DNA from 3 places in the Nonomuraea sp. NPDC050328 genome. Region 3 is predicted to be linked to each of the others. Evidence: riboswitches for the same ligand, from Rfam matches in the RefSeq annotation. Region 3 holds a riboswitch; each other region holds the start of a gene.
The links. A riboswitch is a leader RNA that binds a small molecule or an ion and turns the genes downstream of it on or off. The one in region 3 is predicted to bind cyclic di-AMP.

Region 1 (5,996 bases), on a different contig from region 3:
GAGGGCGTGCGGCGGCTGACGACCGAGACGGGCGCCGGGCAGTGGGGGTCGGCACTGGCCTTCGCGTGCGCCCAGTTCGGCGTCGAATGCGTGGTCTGGATGGTCCGCGCCTCCTATGACCAGAAGCCGTATCGCCGCTCGCTGATGCGGATCTACGGCGCGACGGTGCACGCCAGCCCCTCCCCCGTGACCGGCGCGGGCAGCAAGATCCTCGCCGACGACCCGGACTCGACCGGGAGCCTGGGCATCGCGATCAGCGAGGCGGTCGAGGTGGCCGCGGGCGACCCGGACACCCGCTACGCGCTGGGCAGCGTGCTCAACCACGTGCTGATGCACCAGACGGTGATCGGCGAGGAGGCGCTCAAGCAACTGCCGGAGCGTCCCGACCTGGTGATCGGCTGCACCGGGGGCGGTTCCAACTTCGCCGGGCTGGCGTTCCCGTTCATGCGGGAGCATCCGGAGATCACCTTCCGCGCGGTCGAGCCGGAGGCCTGCCCGTCCTTCACCCGCGGCACCTACGCCTACGACTTCGGCGACACCGCGGGCTTCACCCCGCTGCTGAAGATGCACACGCTCGGCCACGGCTTCGTGCCCGACCCGATCCACGCCGGCGGGCTGCGCTACCACGGCATGGCGCCGCTGCTGTCGCACCTGTACGAGCTGGGCCGCTTCGAGGCGGTGACCAGGTCGCAGCGCGAGTGCTTCGAGGCCGGTGTGCGTTTCGCCAGGACCGAGGGCATCGTGCCGGCGCCGGAGCCCACGCACGCCCTGGCCGAGGCGATCGCCGAGGCGTTGCGCTGCAAGGAGACGGGCGAGGAGAAGGTCATCCTGACCGCGTTGTGCGGGCACGGGCACTTCGACATGTCCGCCTACGACCGCTATCTCTCCGGCGAGATGCGCGACTTCGTGCTGCCGCAGGAACGCATCGACGAGGCGCTCAGCGCCCTGCCGCAGGGCCGCTAGCGGAGCCGGGGGGACCCCGCCGGGGTCCCCACCGGTTCAGCGCGAGGCTGGGCGCTTGCCGTGGTTCGCCTTCTTCTTCTTGCGGGCTCTGCTCTTGCGCGCGCGCTTGGCCATCGGCGTCTCCCGACATGTCAGGCTATGTGGTGTAGGTCACACCGTCTCCCGGCACACCGACCAGGTCAAGCGCTCAGTTTCCAACACCGCCATGTCATAATTTGGTGGAATCTGTTGGAAGGAGGCGTCGTGCTCGCACAGCAGCGGCAGCAGACGATTCTGGAGCGGGTCCGGCGCCACGGCGCGGTCCGGGTGGCCGAGCTCGTGCGCGACCTGGGCGTCTCCGACATGACCGTCCGGCGCGACCTGGAGGTCCTGGCCGAGCGCGGCCTGCTGGAGAAGGTGCACGGCGGCGCGACCATCGGCGGTCCCGGCTCCACCGAGGAGCCCGGCTTCGCCGCCAAGACCACGCGCCAGCAGCCGGAGAAGGAGGCGATCGCGCGCGCCGCGGCCCGTCTCGTCCGGCCCGGCACCGCCGTCGCGCTCTCGGCCGGCACCACCAACTGGGCGCTGGCCCACCACCTGATCGAGGTCCCGGACCTCACGGTGATCACCAACTCGATCCAGGTGGCCGAGGTCTTCCACCGCAACCAGCGCGACGACCGCACGGTCGTGCTCACCGGCGGCGTCCGGACCCCCTCCGACGCCCTGGTCGGCCCGGTCGCCGTCGCCGCGCTGCGCACGCTGCACGTCGACACCCTCTTCCTGGGCGTGCACGGCATGAGCGTGCGCGCCGGATTCACCACCCCCAACCTGCTGGAGGCGGAGACCAACCGCGCGCTGGTGCAGTGCGCCGGGCGCCTGGTCGTCCCCGCCGACCACACCAAGTGGCAGACGGTGGGCATCAGCACCATCGCCGAACTGTCCCAGGCCGACGTCGTCATCAGCGACGCGCGCCTGGACGCCGAGGCGCGCCGGGACCTGGCCGAGCGCGCCGGAGAACTGATCATCGCGGAGGAAGCGTCGTGAAGCGCACCATCACTCACCTGGCCGACGGCAGGGAGCTGATCTACTACGACCGGCGCGACGACGCCGACCGGTCCGCGATCGACCGCCGCCGCCTCGATCCCCGCCCGCTCGCCTCCGAGCTGCGCTACGACCCGCTCACCGAGGAGTGGGTGGCCATCGCCGGCCACCGCCAGAGCCGCACCTTCCTGCCGCCCGCCGACGAGTGCCCGCTGTGCCCGTCGACCGCGGCACGCGCCTCCGAGATCCCGGCGAGCGAGTACGACGTGGTGGTCTTCGAGAACCGCTTCCCCTCCTTCTCCACCAACCTCGGCGACTACCCCCAGGTCGGCGGCCTGAGCGAGGTGCGACCCGGCGTGGGCCGCTGCGAGGTGGTCTGCTTCACCTCCGAGCACGACTCCAGCTTCTCCCAGCTCAGCGACGAGCAGGTCGAGCTGGTCATGGAGGCCTGGGCCGACCGCACCGCCGAGCTGTCCACGATCGAGGGCGTCGAGCAGGTCTTCTGCTTCGAGAACCGCGGCGAGGAGATCGGCATCACCCTCCCCCACCCGCACGGGCAGATCTACGGCTACCCGTACGTCACGCCGCGCACCCGGCTGCACCTGGCCGCCGCGGCCAAGCGGCCCACGCTCTTCGCCGACGTGCTGGCCGCCGAGCAGGCCGGGCCCCGGGTGGTCGCCGCCAACGAGTTGTGGACCGCCTTCGTGCCGGCCGCGGCGCGGTGGCCGTTCGAGGTGCACCTGTACCCGCATCGCCAGGTGCCGGACCTGCCGGCGCTCACGGCCGAGGAGCGGGCGGCGTTCGCGCCGCTCTACACCTCGGTGCTGCGGGCCTTCGACGGGCTGTTCGGGTTGCGCATGCCGTACATCGCGGGCTGGCACCAGGCGCCGGTACGGCAGGGCCGCGAACTGGCCTACCTGCACCTGGAGCTGTTCTCGGTCCGGCGGGCGCCCGGCAAGCTGAAGTACCTGGCCGGATCGGAGTCGGGGATGGGCGCGTTCGTCAACGACGTACCGCCGGAGGAGGCGGCCCGACTGCTTCGATCACAGGTAGATCACTAAGCGATCTCGGCTTGGAGTCGCGTTACCTTGGTTTTACCGTTAGTATCCCTCTCGCAACGGCTGTCACAGCCGTCGCACGCCTAATCCCGGGCGCGTCGCCCGGGAGCCGGGGACCCATCGCACCCTGGGGTGAATCCACTTCGGTGGTAGGGCATCTCCTGCCCGAACCCGTCAGCTAACCCGGCCGGCAGAAGGAGAGGAAGGTTCGTGGCGGCCAAGTCCGCGATGGTCACCGCGGGGATTCTCACCGCGGTCGCACTCACCTTCGGCACGTTCCCCGCCGTCGCCGCGCCCAAGCCCACCGAGCCGGAGCTCCGCGCCGAGCTGGTGAAGCTGAACAAGAAGGCCGACAAGCTCATCGAGGCCTACAACGCCAAGCGCGTCTCGCTGGGCAAGGCCCAGAGTGCGGAGAAGGCGGCCAAGGCCCGGCTGGCCCAGGCCGAGGCGCAGCTCGCCGAGGCCGAGAAGCTCATCACCCAGCTCGCCGAGATCCAGTACCAGAACAACGGCTCGCTGCCGCCCTTCATGCCGACCGACGCCGTCGGCGCCGCCGTCTTCGACGCGGTGACCGACCAGCAGCAGGCGGCCATCCAGGGCGTGCAGGCCACGCGGGACGCCAAGAAGCTCGCCGCCGACCAGGCCTCGACGCTGGCGGTCACGATCAAGAAGGAGAGCACCGAGCTCGCCGCCCAGCGCGACGAGGCGGAGAAGCTCATCTCCGACATCAAGAAGAAGCTCGTGGAGCTCGTCCCGTACGGCACGGGCCGCCGCTCCGACGGCTCCTTCGCGCCCGAGCTGCCCAGCGGGTCGGACAACATCACCCCGCGCACGCGGCTGATGCGGGCGGAGATCCAGAAGAACTTCAACCTGCAGTACACCGTCGGCTGCTACCGCGTGGACGACAGCGGCGAGCACCCGCTCGGCCGGGCCTGCGACTTCATGATGAGCAGCGGCGGCGCCATGCCCTCCAACGCCGGCAACGCGCTCGGCGACCAGGTCGCCGCGTGGGCGATCAAGAACATGGACAAGCTGGGCGTCAAGTACGTGATCTGGAAGCAGCGGATCAACCAGGGTTCGGGCTGGCGGGCCATGTCCGACCGTGGCAGCATCACCGCCAACCACTACGACCACGTGCACATCTCGATGCTCTGAGACGTGGTGCGCCCGGGCATCTGGCGCGGAGGCCCGGGCGCATCGCCCCCTGCAAACCGGTACAGCATTCCCCCCTGCAAACCGGTACAAATGGGGGACTATGCAACGTACTGAGCCTCCCCATGTCGCCCCCGAAGCCGAGACCCTGACCGGTTTCCTCGACTACCAGCGCGAGACCCTGGCCTGGAAGTGCTCCGGCCTGACCGACGAGCAACTCGCCACCCCCGCCGTCGAGCCCTCCTCCATGTCCCTCCTGGGCCTGCTGCGGCACCTGGCCGACGTGGAGCGCGGCTGGTTCCGGCGGGTGATCGCCGGCGAGGACGCCCGGGCCCGGCACTGGCGCGAGGACGACCGGGACGCCGCCTTCCACGAGGCCGCCTCCGACACCTACGAGGCGGCCTTCGCCGCCTGGCAGGAGGAGATCGCCCGGTCCAGGAAGATCCTCGCCGAGCGCGCCCTCGACGACGTGGTCGCCCACGACGGCGACCGGTTCACCGTGCGCTGGATCGTGGTGCACATGATCGAGGAGTACGCCCGCCACAACGGCCACGCCGACCTGCTGCGCGAGCGGATCGACGGGGCCACCGGCGAGTAGCCTCAGCCCGCCAGGCGGACCGGGTTGACCAGGTCGGCGTAGACCAGCAGACCGGCCATGAACATCATCAGGAACGCCAGGGCGTAGGTCAGCGGCAGGACCTTGGCCACGTCGACGTGGGCGGGCTCGGGCCGGCGCGTGATCCTCGCGAAGCCGCGCTTGAGCCCCTCCCACAGGCCGCCCGCGATGTGGCCGCCGTCCAGCGGGAGCAGCGGGATCAGGTTGAACATGCCGACCGCCAGGTTGAACATGGCGATCAGGTTGACGTAGAAGAGCAGCTTGTTCTCGATCGGGGTGTCGAGGGTGGCGATCTCGCCGCCGATGCGGCCGATGCCGACCACGCCGATCGGCCCGTTGGGGTCGCGCTCCTCGCCGGAGAAGGCCGCGTGCCAGACGCCGACCATGCGGTTGGGCAGGTTGACCAGCGACTCGCCGACGCGGGCGATCATGCCGCCCATCTCGCTGACGGTGTAGCCGATGCTCTGCCGCTCGACGACCGCCTGCGGCTTGACGCCCAGGTAGCCGACGACCTCGGTCTTCTTGGCGTCGTCGAGCTTGGGCATCTCCTGGGCGATCAGGTTGACCTTGAGGTCCTGGCGCTGCCCGGCCCGCTCGATGCCGAGGGTGACCTGGGCGGCTCCGGCGCTCCTGATGTTGCCCTGGATCTCCTCCCAGGCGCTGATCGGGCGGCCGTTGAAGGCGACGATCCTGTCGCCGGGCTGCAGGCCGGCCAGGATCGCGGGGGTCTTGGCGTCGGCCGGGGTGCACTGGCGGTTGGGGTTCTTCGTGAGCTCGGCGGTCGGGATGACGCACTGCGGCATCTCGGCCACCACCGGCTTGGCGGTGGCGACGCCGAAGCCCATGAAGATCACGCCGAAGAGGATGAAGGCCAGCACGATGTTGGTCAGCGGGCCGCCGGACATGATGACGACCTTCTGCCACCACTTCTTGCGGTAGAACACGCGGTCCTCGTCGCCCGGCCGCACCTCCTCCTGGGCCAGGTCGCGGGCCTGCTCGACGAGGGCCTGGAACGGCCCGGTGGAGCTGCGCCGGAGCTTGGCGGGGTCGTCGCCCGGGCGGGGCGGGAGCATGCCGATCATGCGGATGTAGCCGCCGAACGGCAGCCACTTGATCCCGTACTCCGTCTCGCCACGCCGCTTCGACCACAGCGTCGGCCCGAAGCCGACCATGTACTGGGTGACCTT
Region 2 (5,996 bases), on a different contig from region 3:
CGAGCACGCCCAGCAGCACCCGCAGCCACCACGGCCCGCGCAGCCGGGCCAGGACGCGGGCGCCGAAGGGCGTGGCGATGAGGATCCCGGCGAAGAGCACGGTGAGGCCGAGCGACAGGTAGGCGGGCGCGCTGAGCGCCGCGTCGAACGCCTGGGCGCGGGCGATCTCGGCCGGGGTGAAGTCACGGGCCGGATCGGGCTGCACCCGCAGCGGCAGCGGGTCCCAGGGCGTGGTGAACGCGACCACGGCCACGATCGCCGTGCCCAGTACGGCCAGCGCGATGCCCGCCTGCCTGCGCAGCAGCCCCGGCCTCGGCGCACCGCGCTCCCCCTCGGCCATCGCCTCTCCCTGAACCTCTCCTTGAACCTCTCCCTCAAGCCCCCGCTCCGTCATCGCCTCTCCCCAGGTGCTTGAGATGGGCGCGCCATCTCGCGGTGAAGTCGCCGAACGGCGTCAGATCAAGCTTGCCCTGCGCGGCGTCCCGGTAGAGCCGCACGAGCCGCGCCTCGCCGTACTCGGCGGCGATGAGCCGGCAGGCGAGCCACGCCTCCTGGTAGGCCTGAGCCTGCCGGGGCGGCCCGAAACCCTCCGGCAGCCGGTACGGCAGGCGTCCCGCCCGGATGTCGGCCAGCAGCTCGGCGGCGGCGGCCTCGACGCTCAGGCCGGAGTCGCGGTAGGCGACGTAGTCGGCGAAGCCCTCGCGCAGCCACGGCGGGACGCGGCCGGTTCCGGCGGCCACGTGGGTGAGCTCGTGGGTGAGGACGACGTCGCGGCCGGTCTCGGTGAGGCGGGTGTAGCCGCCAGGGACGATGATCACCCGGCCCTGGTCGGCCAGGGCGGCGAGGCCGGCGACGGCTTCGGGCGCGGCGCCGATCAGGCGGGCGGCGCCGGCGTCGGTGGCGGGGACCAGGACCAGGGGCCGGACCCGGGTGCCCAGCGTGCGGTCCACGCGGGTGGCGGCGGTGTCGGCGCGGCGGGCCAGGTCGGGGAGGTCGAGGCCGGCCGGCGTGCCCGGCTCGGCGAGCACGCGGGAGGCGGCGCCGTGGGTGGCGGTGGCCCCGCGGAAGGGGGCCGGCGGGTCGAGGGGGGCGGCCGCGGTGCAGGTGAGCGCGAGCAGCAGTGCGGCTCTGCGGGTCACCCGGGTCGGCATCCTGCCAGGTTAGCGGCACCCGCCCACCCAGCCGGAAAAGCCGGGAAGCAGAGGGGGAAACCTGCGAAGGCCCCGCCCGGAACAGGGCGGGGCCTTCACGAGGTCAGCCGCCGGGGCGGACCGCTCCGGCGAAGGCGCGCTTGCGCCAGCCGCTGAGCTTCTCGACCCGCACGGTCTTGCCGGTGCGAGGCGAGTGGACCATCCGGCCCTTGCCGACGTACATGCCGACGTGCCCGCGCCCGCTGAAGAACATCAGGTCGCCGGGGCGCAGGTTGCGCCACGACACCTTGGTCCTGATGCCCGCGTACTGGCTGTGCGTCACGCGCGGGATCCTGATCCCGGCCTTGCGCCAGGCGTACTGGACGAGGCCGGAGCAGTCGAACGAGCCGGGCCCGGTGGCGCCGAAGCGGTACGGGTCACCGATCTGGGCCTTGGCGACGGCGACGGCCTTGGCGGCCCTCACCTTCTGCCTGGCCGCCTTGGCGGCCCGGGCGGACCGGGCGGCCTTGGCGGGCCAAGCGATCTTCGCAGGCCGCCCGGTGGTCGTGACCACCGTGGCGGTACCGCTCGAAGTGACCGGAGCGGCGGCGGGGGTGTTCGTCACGGCCTGTGCCGGAGTGGCGGTGAGGCCGGTGAGGGCGGTGCCGAACACGACTCCGCCCATGGCAAGGCATGACAAACGGGGGATCTGACGGGTAGACAGGGTGTCTCCTCGGGACTTCCACGAACGCCTACCGGGTTAGCTGACGGATTCGGGCGTGGAAGGTCGCCCTACAGCGCGCTGCGCTGATTCACCCCTGGAACTCTGGGTCCCCGGCTCCGCGCCTCCTGGCTGCGCGGATTCGGCAAGCGGATCTCAATCTGTCCGATCGGCGATCTTGCGGCCGACTCGCGAAATCGCGGCGTCCTGGCTGGAACGCCGCGAGGCCAGAAAGTACCCCGCACGCCAACGGAGGGCAAAGCCACCGTCAAGAGTCAGGATTTCCCCGCGCGATAGTCAGAAGAGCGATCCCTGCTCCATCACCGTTTCGTGATGTCTTTGTGATTCGCGTCACACTGACCTCCTCACAATGCCCGTCAAGTCACATCTGTCACATGCGTCACACCAGTTCGAAGATCGCGTGACCGAAGCCGTCGAGCCGGATCCAGTCCGCCGCCGCGCCGGATACGAGCCGGCCTCGCGAACCCGGCAGCTCGACCGACGCCGGCGCGGCGCCCGGGTTGACGGCGACCACGAACCGCCCGCGCCGGTAGACGAACGGGTAACCGGCGTGCAGCACTTCGACCGGCTCCGCCGTACCGAGATCGGGATGGGCCCGGCGCAGGGCGATCAGCTCGCGGACGGTGTGCAGCAGCGAGCCGGGGTCGGCGCGCTGGTCGGCGACGTTGGGGCGCGCCGGGTCGGGGTCGGCGGGCAGGTAGGTGATCTGCGGGTCGGCCTTGTCCCACTGCATGGGGGTACGGGAGCCGGCGCGGTTGTAGCCGGGCAGGAGCCGGCTGCCCTCGACGTCCGGCAGGCCGGGCACGTACCGCATGCCGATCTCGTCGCCGTAGTAGATCGCCGGCAGGCCCGGCCAGGTCAGCAGGAAGGTGAAGGCGGCCCTGAGCTGCTCGCCCTCGCGCGTGCCGCTGGCCAGGCGCGGCCAGTCGTGGTTGCTGGAGGGCAGCGAGATCAGGCCGGAGGCGCCGATGACCTCCATGGCCTCCTGCCACTCGGCCAGGAAGTGCGCGGTCGTGCCGGCCCCGGCCGGGTCGAAGTAGGGCGAGTCGATCTTGTCCCACTCGGTGGTCACCGCGCCGTTGTCCCACAGCGAGCGGAAGGCCAGGCCGGAGAAGTGCAGGAAGAAGTCGGCGTGGAAGCCGCCGGGCACCGAGACCTTGGGATCGCCCCACTCCGACAGCAGCACGGCCTCCGGGAAGGCCTCGTCGAGCCAGCCGCGCAGCTCGCGCCAGAGCTTGGCGGTCTCCACGTGGCCGGGGTCGTCCTTGACCAGCGAGGCGGCCATGTCCACCCGGAAGCCCGACACGCCGCGCTCCAGCCAGTGGGACATGATCTCGCGCAGCGCCCTGCGGTTGACCGTGGGCCCTTCCGCGTCGACCGGCTGGCGCCAGGGCTCGGCCTCGTCCTGACGCGCGTAGCCGAAGTTCAGGGCCGGCTGGAAGGCGAAGAAGTTGGGGCGGTAGGAGCCCGGCCGGCTGCCCGGTGAGGGCACGAAGCCGGGGACCTCACGGTCGGACCAGATGTAGCGGTGGTCGCCGGGGTCGGCGGCGGAGGCCAGGAACCACGGGTGCTGGTCGGAGGTGTGCCCGGCGACCAGGTCGAGCAGGATGCGGATGCCCTTGGCGCGGGCCTTCTCCACCAGGGAGAGCAGGTCCGCCTCGGTGCCGTAGCGGGGGTCGATGCTGAAGTAGTCGCGCACGTCGTAGCCGGCGTCGGCCATCGGCGAGGCGAAGCACGGGCTCAGCCAGAGCGCGTCGACGCCGAGCCAGGACAGGTAGTCCAGGCGCGACTCGATGCCGGCGAGGTCGCCGATGCCGTCGCCGTTGGCGTCGGCGAAGCTCTGGGGGTAGATCTGGTACAGGACGGCGTCACGAAGCCACACGGAAGCGCCCCTTTATAAGGTGATATTTCTCACCACCTTAGGGGCGGACGGCGCCTACCAGCGGTCGGCCGTAGTCGGCGAGGTTGACCACCTTGACCACATCACCGGTCTGCGGCGCGTGCACGATCTTGCCGTCGCCCGCGTACAGGCTCACGTGCCCCAGACCCTCGCTGAAGACCAGGTCGCCCGGCTGGAGCGCCTTGAGGTCCACCTTGCGGTTGGCGCCCCAGGCCCACTGGTCCCACGTCGTGCGCGGCAGCTCCACGCCGCCCGCCCGCCACGCGGCCTGGGTCAGCCCGGAGCAGTCGAAGCCGTCCGGCCCCGTGCCTCCGTACCGGTACGGCTTGCCGACCTGGGCGTAGGCGAAGGTGAGCGCGGCGGCGGCGTTGCCACGGGCCGGGCCGTTGTAGACCAGACCCGGGCTGTTGGGGTCACCGGTCTTGTAGGCGCCCAGCCGGACCAGCAGGGCCTTCTGCTTCTTGATCAGCTTGAGGATCTCGGACCGGTCATCGGCGACCTTGTCCCGCTTGGCGTCGGCGTCGCTCAGCGCGCTCTCGGCCTCGTCCCGCTGGGCCTTCAGGCCCTGGTTCTCCTGGAGGAACTGCGCCAGGCGCTGGCCGCGCTCGGCGGCGAGCTGGTCGGCCAGGGCCATGCCGGTGAGCGTGTCGGCCGGGCTGTCGTTGCCGAGGACCACCGTGGCGGCGGTCAGGTCGGTGCCGGTCTGGTAGCTGTCGACCGCCATGGTGACCACCTGCGAGCGCAGCCCGGCGACGGTGGCCAGCTTGGCCTTGTAGCGCTCGTTCAGCTTGCCGTACCGGCTCTTGGCGGCCTTGTAGTCCTCGGTCGCCTTGTTGTAGCGGTCGACGACCTTGTCGGCCTGGTCGTTGAGCTTCGCCAGGCGGGCCTTGGCCTGCCGGACGGTCGGCTTGGGGTCGGCGACCGCCCCGCCGGGATGTACCAGCAACGCTCCGACCGCCAATCCGGCGACCAGCGGTACCCGGCCCAACCTCACAGCGTCGCCTCCCAGTGATCACACCTGGGGCAAATGGTACAGAAGTTGCAGGTGTGAACTGAACGCTTCGGGGAATCCTGCCCCGGCAAACGCTAGGCGCGGCCGAGCCGGCGCAACAGCAGAGCGGACGGAACCGGTCTGGCTCCCATCTTCCGCACCGATTCGGCCACCTCTCGGTCGGAGGAGACCACGGCCACCGCGCGGCCCGGCGGCTCGGCGCGCACGAGCTGCCGGATGAGGTCGTCGGCGATCTCCCCCGGCTGGCTGAACAGCACCCGGACGCCGCGCGGGGCGTTGACCGCGACGTGCGCGTTGAGCTCGGCGCCGTCGAAGACCACGGTGACCTCGATGCGGGTCTGCGCGACCAGCCCGGCCAGGCCGGTCATCAGCCGGGCCCGCTGGTCGGCCAGGGTCAGCGTGCCGTACCCGGTCTTGGTGACGTTGTAGCCGTCGATGATCAGATGGACCTGGGGCAGCGCCACGATCTGGTCGAAGAGCTGCGGGTCGTCGTCGGCCAGCGCCCGCGCCGCGACCTTGGGCGTGCCCGGGGCCAGGCCGGTGACCGAGTCGGCCGGCCGGTGGATGGTGGTCGGCAGCGCCAGCTCGCGGCGCAGCCCGGCCGAGGCGTCCTGCAGCGCGTCGAGCAGCACGCGGATGCGCGCGTCCTCGATGCTGCGGCCCTCGCGGGCGGCGCGGCGGGAGGCTTCGAGCTGCCGTTCGACGTCGTGGAGCCGTTCCTTGAGCCGGCGCAGCTCGGCCTCGCCCGAGCTGCCCGCGCTGGCGGCCAGCGATCGGGCCTCCTGGGCCTCCTGCTCCAGCTCCTCGGCGCGCCGGTCGGCGGCCTTGGCGCGCTCGCGCGACTCGTGAAGCTTGCGGCGCAGGTCGGAGTTCTCCGCGCGGGCCGCCTTGAGCTGCTCGCGCAGCCGCTCGGCCTCCTCCTTGGCCGCGCTCTTCAGCGCGGCGACCTGCTCGCGCAGCCGCACGACGGTCTGCTCCTGCGCGCTGCCCTCGGCGGCGGCGGCCACCTGTTCGAGGTCGGCGCGGGCGGACTCCACCATCTGCGGCCAGCCGGGCGGGCGGATGAGATAGGCAGCGGCAGCCACCAGCACGGGGTCGGCCGCGGGCGGGACGGTGCCTTCGGCCAGGCTCGCCGCGAGCTCGGGCCAGCCCTTCTCGACGGCCTCGGCGACCAGCTCGCGGAATTCCTTGTCGTTCTCGAGCTGGGCGGCG
Region 3 (5,996 bases):
CCTGAGCAGATGCGTATCCGGCGGGAGAAGCTCGACCGCCTCCGGAGTGAAGGTGTCGACCCGTACCCGGTCAACTTCCCGCGTACCGTCACCAACGCCGAGCTCAAGGAGAAATACACCGACCTGCCGCCCGACACCGCCACCGGCGACCGGGTGGGCGTGGTCGGCCGGGTCATGCTCAGCCGCGTGGGCGGCAAGCTCTGCTTCGCCACCCTGCGCGACGGCAGCGCCGACCTCCAGGTCATGATCTCCCTCGACCGGGTCGGCGAGGAGTCTCTGGCCGCCTGGAAGCGCGACGTCGACCTGGGCGACCACGTCGGCATCGAGGGCGAGGTCATCACCTCCCGCCGCGGCGAGCTGTCCATCCTGGCCGACACCTGGCAGATCACCTCCAAGTGCCTGCGCCCGCTCCCGGAGAAGCACACCGGCCTCACCGACCCCGAGGCCCGCGTCCGGCAGCGCTACGTCGACCTCATCGTCAACGACGAGGCGCGCAAGATGGCCCACATCCGCAGCGCCACCGTGCGCGCGGTGCGTGACTTCTGGCACGAGGAGGGCTACCTCGAGGTCGAGACGCCGATGCTCCAGCCGATCCACGGCGGCGCGGCGGCGCGTCCGTTCAAGACGCACATCAACGCCTACGACATGGAGCTCTACCTCCGCATCGCGATCGAGCTCTACCTCAAGCGGCTCGTGGTCGGCGGCATCGAGAAGGTCTTCGAGATCAACCGCAACTTCCGCAACGAGGGCGCGGACTCCACGCACAACCCCGAGTTCACCATGCTCGAGGCCTACGGCACCTACCTCGACTACAACGACATGGCCGACCTGACCCAGCGGATGTACCAGAAGGCCGTCGTGGCCGCCCTGGACACCACCGTGGTCAACCACGACGGCGTCGAGATCGACCTGGGGCTCAAGCAGTGGCCGCGGATCACGCTCTACGGCTCGGTCTCCGAGGCGCTCGGCGAGGAGATCACCACCGAGACCTCCCTGGAGCACGTGCGCAAGCTCGCCGACCGGCGCGAGATCCACTGGGACCCGAAGTGGGGCCAGGGCAAGCTGGTCCAGGAGATCTTCGAGGCGCTGGTCGAGCACACGCTGATCCAGCCGACGTTCGTCATGGACTACCCGGTGGAGACCTCGCCGCTGACCCGGCAGCACCGCGACAACCCGCTGCTCACCGAGAAGTGGGACCTCATCGGTTTCGGCACCGAGCTCGGCACCGCCTACTCGGAGCTGATCGACCCGATCGAGCAGCGCCGCCGGCTCACCGAGCAGTCGCTGCTGGCCGCCGGGGGCGACCTCGAGGCGATGCAGCTTGACGAGGACTTCCTGGCCGCCCTGGAATACGCCATGCCGCCGACCGGGGGCATGGGGGCGGGCATCGACCGGATGATCATGGCGTTCACCGGCAAGAACATCCGCGAGACCATCCTCTTCCCGCTGGTCAAGCCCACGCACTGACCCGTTCGCCCGACAGCCGGTACGGCCTGCCGTACCGGCTGTTGTCATGTCGGCGGTCATGACCGGACCGGGGGCCGGCGCCGCCGCGGCAGGCGGGATACGGGCCGGGCGGGAATCCGGGATCGGCTGGGTCGAAACCCGGAGGGGCCGAGGCGCTCATCGCGACCGCACAGACGCCGACATATCGTGAGTAGTTCACATTGTGTGGATCATGTCAATGGCGCTGGTCAAGTGGGGGGATCGGCGACCTTGACGACCTTTCCGGAATGCGTTTACGGTTTCGTCGGGCGAGACGCCGCCGAGGGCTTCTGCTGTGGGGGGAGGCTACGGATGGATTTACTCACCGAAGGCGTTGAGTTGAGCCGCGCTGATCTGGCTCTGCTCGCCGAACTGGCCAAGGGAGTGACCGTGGACAGGGTGGGGCGAAGGCTCGACGTCAGCGGCCGGACCGTACGGCGCCGGCTGCGGGTGATCTGCGACCGTATCGGGGTGGCGACCGCGATCGAGGCGGTCGCCTGGGCGGCGCGTCGCCAGCTCATCTGATCCGACGACCGGGCTCGCGGTGGACCGGTCCGCTCGGCTCGGCCGGCTCAGCCGTCGATGCAGTCGGCTCGGTCGGCTCAGTCGGCTCGGTCGGCTCAGTCGGCGATGCGGACCGCGCCCGCCCACGGGCGGTTGCCGATCGGCGCCAGCCGTACCACGTCGCCCGTCTGCGGCGCGTGCACCATCATGCCGCCGCCCACGTAGATGCCCACGTGGTGCAGGTCGTTGTAGAAGAAGACCAGGTCGCCCGGGCGCAGCTCCTCGCGGGAGATGTGCCGGCCGGCGGTCCACTGGTCGCCGGTGTAGTGCGGCAGGCTGATGCCGACCTGCTGGTAGGCGGCCATCACCAGGCCGGAGCAGTCGTAGGAGTTGGGCCCCTCGGCGCCCCAGACGTACGGCTTGAGCTGCTGGGTGAGCGCCCAGCGGGCGGCCTCGGCGGCCTTGCCCTGGCCGATGATCGGCAGGTCCACCCGGGTCGCGCGGCCCCGCGAGCCGGCCTGGCCCAGGGCGCGGCGGTAGATGGCGCTCTCGACCTTGGCGACCAGCTTGGTGATCTTCCCGCGGCGCTCCTCGAGGTCGGCGACCAGCGCCTTGACCTCCTTGATCTGCGCCGAGGCGGTCCGCTCGGCCTCCTCCGCGGCGGCGATGGCCACGGAGACCTCCTTGAGCTGGTTGCTGTGCTGCTCCTCGATCGCGGAGGTGGTGGCGACGTTGTCGAGGAAGAGCCCGGGGTCGCCCGACTGGGTGAAGGCCCAGGTGCGCTCCAGGCCGCCGGAGATGTAGGAGCTCTGTGCCAGGGAGGCGGCTCGCGCCCGCTTGCCGGCGAGGTCCTGCTGGCGGGTGGAGAGCGTCTTCTGCGCCGCCGCGGCGGTCTTCTCGGCCGTCTTCAGCTTGACGCGCTGCCCGTTGAACTGCTCGCTGAGCTGACCGATCTCGGTGTGCATCTTCTCCGCCCGCGCGGCCAGCTCCTTGAGGCTGGGCTCGGGGTCGGCGGTGGCGGGGCCGAGCGGGAGGGCGAGGCTGAGCGCCGCCAGCGCGGTCGCGACGACGGCGAAACGTCTCCTGCGTTCCGGAGGGCGGGCGTCGCCCGCGGTCTTCTCCCCACGGTCGCGCGTGCGCTTCACCAACCAGCCACCTCTCCTGTTCGGGCGCCGACCGGGTTAGCTGCCGGGTTCGGGCCGGAGTAGCCCTACCAGGCCGAAGACCTGGATTCACCCCCGCGCTCCCGGGGAGGGAGCGCTGTGGTTCCCCGGTTCCCCCGACGAGGGGATTGGGCGCACCCCTTCGCGGGATCTCGAAGGGATATCGACGCTGGACACTAGTGCACGATCAGTTCGTGCTCAACCAGAACTGCCAATTCCGTTGAGGTTTGGCATCCGAAGGATCACGGGCGGATCACGTGCTTGCGGCCATAGTCGGGCATTTTGCGGGGTTTACGGTGGTTTGGTGCGTTCGTGAGCCTGGGGGCGGGAGGGACCGCTCCAAACGTTCGCCACAGGATCATGCCCGGGATACGGCCCAGCCGTAAAGGCGTCGGTACGCTGAAGGGTCATGGAGCAGGTCGCCGAGCCCGTGCTGCACAAGAGGCAGATCACCGTCCGTCGTGCCAGGACCGCCGATGTCCGGACGATCAAGATGCTCGTCGACACCTATGCCGGAGCCGGGCCCCGATTGCTGGAGAAGGCCACCGTCACGCTCTATGAGGACGTGCAGGAATTCTGGGTCGCCGAACATGACGGAAAAGTCGTGGGATGCGGCGCGTTGCATGTCCTGTGGGAGGATCTCGCGGAAATCCGTACGGTCGCGGTGGATCCCGATCATCGTGGACTCGGCGTAGGCCACAAGATCGTGTCAGCGCTCATCGGAACCGCAGTGGAACTGGGTCTGCGCAGGGTCTTCTGCCTGACCTTCGAGGTCGACTTCTTCGCCGGGCACGGATTCCGCCCGATACAGGGAACGCCCGTCTCGCCCGAGGTCTATGCCGAGCTCCTGGCCTCGTATGACGAGGGTGTGGCGGAGTTTCTCGACCTCGAACACGTCAAGCCCAACACCCTCGGTAACACGCGCATGCTGCTGCATCTCGCGGCTAATGACTCGGCTGTTGACCGAGTGGAAAGGTGATTGTTGATACCTATGCCGATACCTTGGGCAGCAGCAAGCATGTGTCCTGACATGTGCCACATGCGAACTCGAAGTGAGGTGACACGGTGAGCACCGGACAGCCGCCGTATCCACAGGATGATCCCGGTGAGAACGACAAGCCCCGGGCTCCCGAATACGGACAGCAGTACCCGGGCCGTGCCCCGGGTGAGGCCGACCCCGACGTGACGGTCGTGGGGTATCGCACTGACGGCGATCCCTACGGTCAGCAGGGGTACGGCCAGCAACAGCCATACGGCCAGCAGCAGGGCTACGGCCAGCAGCCTGGTTACGGTCAGCAGCAGCCTGGCTATGGCCAGCAGGCCCAGCCCGACTACGGCCAGCAGGCCGCTTCGGGTCAGCAGGGTTACGGTCAGCAGCCCGGCTACGGGCAGCAGCCGTCGGGCCAGCAGGGTTACGGCCAGCCCGCCTCGGGTCAGCAGGGGTACGGCCAGCAGGCCCAGTCCCAGCCCGGTTACGGCCAGCAGCCCGGTTACGGCCAGCAGCCCGGCTACGGGCAGCAGGCTCAGCCCGACTACGGCCAGCAGGCCGCTTCGGGTCAGCAGGGGTACGGCCAGCAGGCCCAGTCCCAGCCCGGTTACGGCCAGCAGCCCGGCTACGGCCAGCAGGCCCAGTCAGGCTCCGGCCAGCAGCCCGGTCAGCCGGGTTACGGCCAGCAGCCCTCGGGCCAGCAGTACGGCGCCTCCGGCCAGCAGGGCTACGGACAGCAGTCCCAGCCCGGCTACGGCCAGCAGCCCGACTACGGCCAGGCCGCGGGTCAGCAGGGATACGGCCAGCAGTCCCAGCCGGGTTACGGGCAGCAGCCCACCTCCGGCCAGCAGGCCTACGGCCAGCCCGCCTCGGGTCAGCAGCCCGACTACGGCCAGCAGGGCTACGGCGCCCAGCAGCCCTACGGCTCGCCCGGCACCCAGCCCGGCTACGCCCAGCCGCAGTACGGCGCCCAGCAGCCCGGCTACGGTCAGCAGTACGGCGGGGCACAGCAGCCCGCCTACGGCCAGCAGCAGGGCTACGGCGCCACGCCGTACGGCCAGCCGGGCTACGGCCAGCCCGTCGGCCTCCAGCCGCCCGGCGCCCCGGCGCCCCTGGCGGAGTGGTGGCAGCGCCTGGTCGCCCGAATCGTCGACGGTCTCATCTTCGGTGCGATCGCCGGCATCCTGAACGCCCTGTTCATCGCGGTGCTGATCACCTCGTCGAACGCCTGGACGGGCAGCTCCTCGGGATTCCTGAGTGCCACCATCGGCTCGCTGATCCTCTGGATCCTCATCGGCGCGCTGTACATCGGCTACGAGTTCTTCATGACCAAGGCCAAGGGGCAGACCCTCGGCAAGATGGTCATGGGGATCAAGATCGTCCCGGTGGGCCAGGCCATGCCTCCGGGCGGGCTCGCCTCCGACGTCGCGCTCAAGCGGGCCGGCGTCACCTGGGGCGGTTACGCGCTCTACGGACTTCCGATCGTCGGTTTCGCCGGGCCGATCCTGGTCCTGGTGAACGCGCTCGCGCAGTTCTGGAACAAGCCGCTCGCGCAGACCTACGCCGACAAGTTCGTGAACACCGTCGTGGTGAAGGTCAAGTAAGGCCGACCGAACAAAACAGGGGCCGGCTTCCCGCCGGCCCCTGTTTCGTACCCGCTCGCCGTACCAAACTGTGAGATATAGCCCTCCGTCCCGGAGAGGTGAGCGCATATGGCGCCCCCGCCGCCTGAGACCAGAGTGATGCCCGCCGAATGGTGGGAACGCTTCACCGCGCGACTCATTGAGGCGCTGGTCTTCGGCGTCCTGTATTACATTCTGTCCCTTCTGCTCTGGCTGTTCTTCCGGTCTGTCGGG

Region 1: linked by a shared signal. The riboswitch ahead of ACIBG7_RS25365 (hypothetical protein) and the one ahead of ACIBG7_RS17910 (C40 family peptidase) in region 3 are both predicted to bind cyclic di-AMP.
Region 2: linked by a shared signal. The riboswitch ahead of ACIBG7_RS09405 (C40 family peptidase) and the one ahead of ACIBG7_RS17910 (C40 family peptidase) in region 3 are both predicted to bind cyclic di-AMP.

Annotation. Positions count from the first base shown of each region.
Region 1 is NZ_JBITIW010000007.1:14,818-20,813, forward strand. It holds gene ACIBG7_RS25345 (TrpB-like pyridoxal phosphate-dependent enzyme) at 1-963, shown strand, start outside; gene ACIBG7_RS25350 (50S ribosomal protein bL37) at 1,000-1,077, opposite strand; gene ACIBG7_RS25355 (DeoR/GlpR family DNA-binding transcription regulator) at 1,207-1,986, shown strand; gene galT (galactose-1-phosphate uridylyltransferase) at 1,983-3,044, shown strand; cyclic di-AMP (ydaO/yuaA leader) riboswitch at 3,112-3,248, shown strand; gene ACIBG7_RS25365 (hypothetical protein) at 3,252-4,196, shown strand; gene ACIBG7_RS25370 (DinB family protein) at 4,297-4,791, shown strand; gene ACIBG7_RS25375 (site-2 protease family protein) at 4,794-5,996, opposite strand, start outside.
Region 2 is NZ_JBITIW010000002.1:693,033-699,028, reverse strand. It holds gene ACIBG7_RS09415 (M48 family metallopeptidase) at 1-340, opposite strand, end outside; gene ACIBG7_RS09410 (hypothetical protein) at 375-1,151, opposite strand; gene ACIBG7_RS09405 (C40 family peptidase) at 1,255-1,815, opposite strand; cyclic di-AMP (ydaO/yuaA leader) riboswitch at 1,865-2,009, opposite strand; gene ACIBG7_RS09400 (alpha-amylase family glycosyl hydrolase) at 2,252-3,754, opposite strand; gene ACIBG7_RS09395 (NlpC/P60 family protein) at 3,792-4,766, opposite strand; gene ACIBG7_RS09390 (NYN domain-containing protein) at 4,859-5,996, opposite strand, start outside.
Region 3 is NZ_JBITIW010000004.1:348,515-354,510, forward strand. It holds gene lysX (bifunctional lysylphosphatidylglycerol synthetase/lysine--tRNA ligase LysX) at 1-1,467, shown strand, start outside; gene ACIBG7_RS17905 (LuxR C-terminal-related transcriptional regulator) at 1,825-2,010, shown strand; gene ACIBG7_RS17910 (C40 family peptidase) at 2,106-3,134, opposite strand; cyclic di-AMP (ydaO/yuaA leader) riboswitch at 3,144-3,297, opposite strand; gene ACIBG7_RS17915 (amino-acid N-acetyltransferase) at 3,562-4,131, shown strand; gene ACIBG7_RS17920 (RDD family protein) at 4,218-5,744, shown strand; gene ACIBG7_RS17925 (RDD family protein) at 5,883-5,996, shown strand, end outside.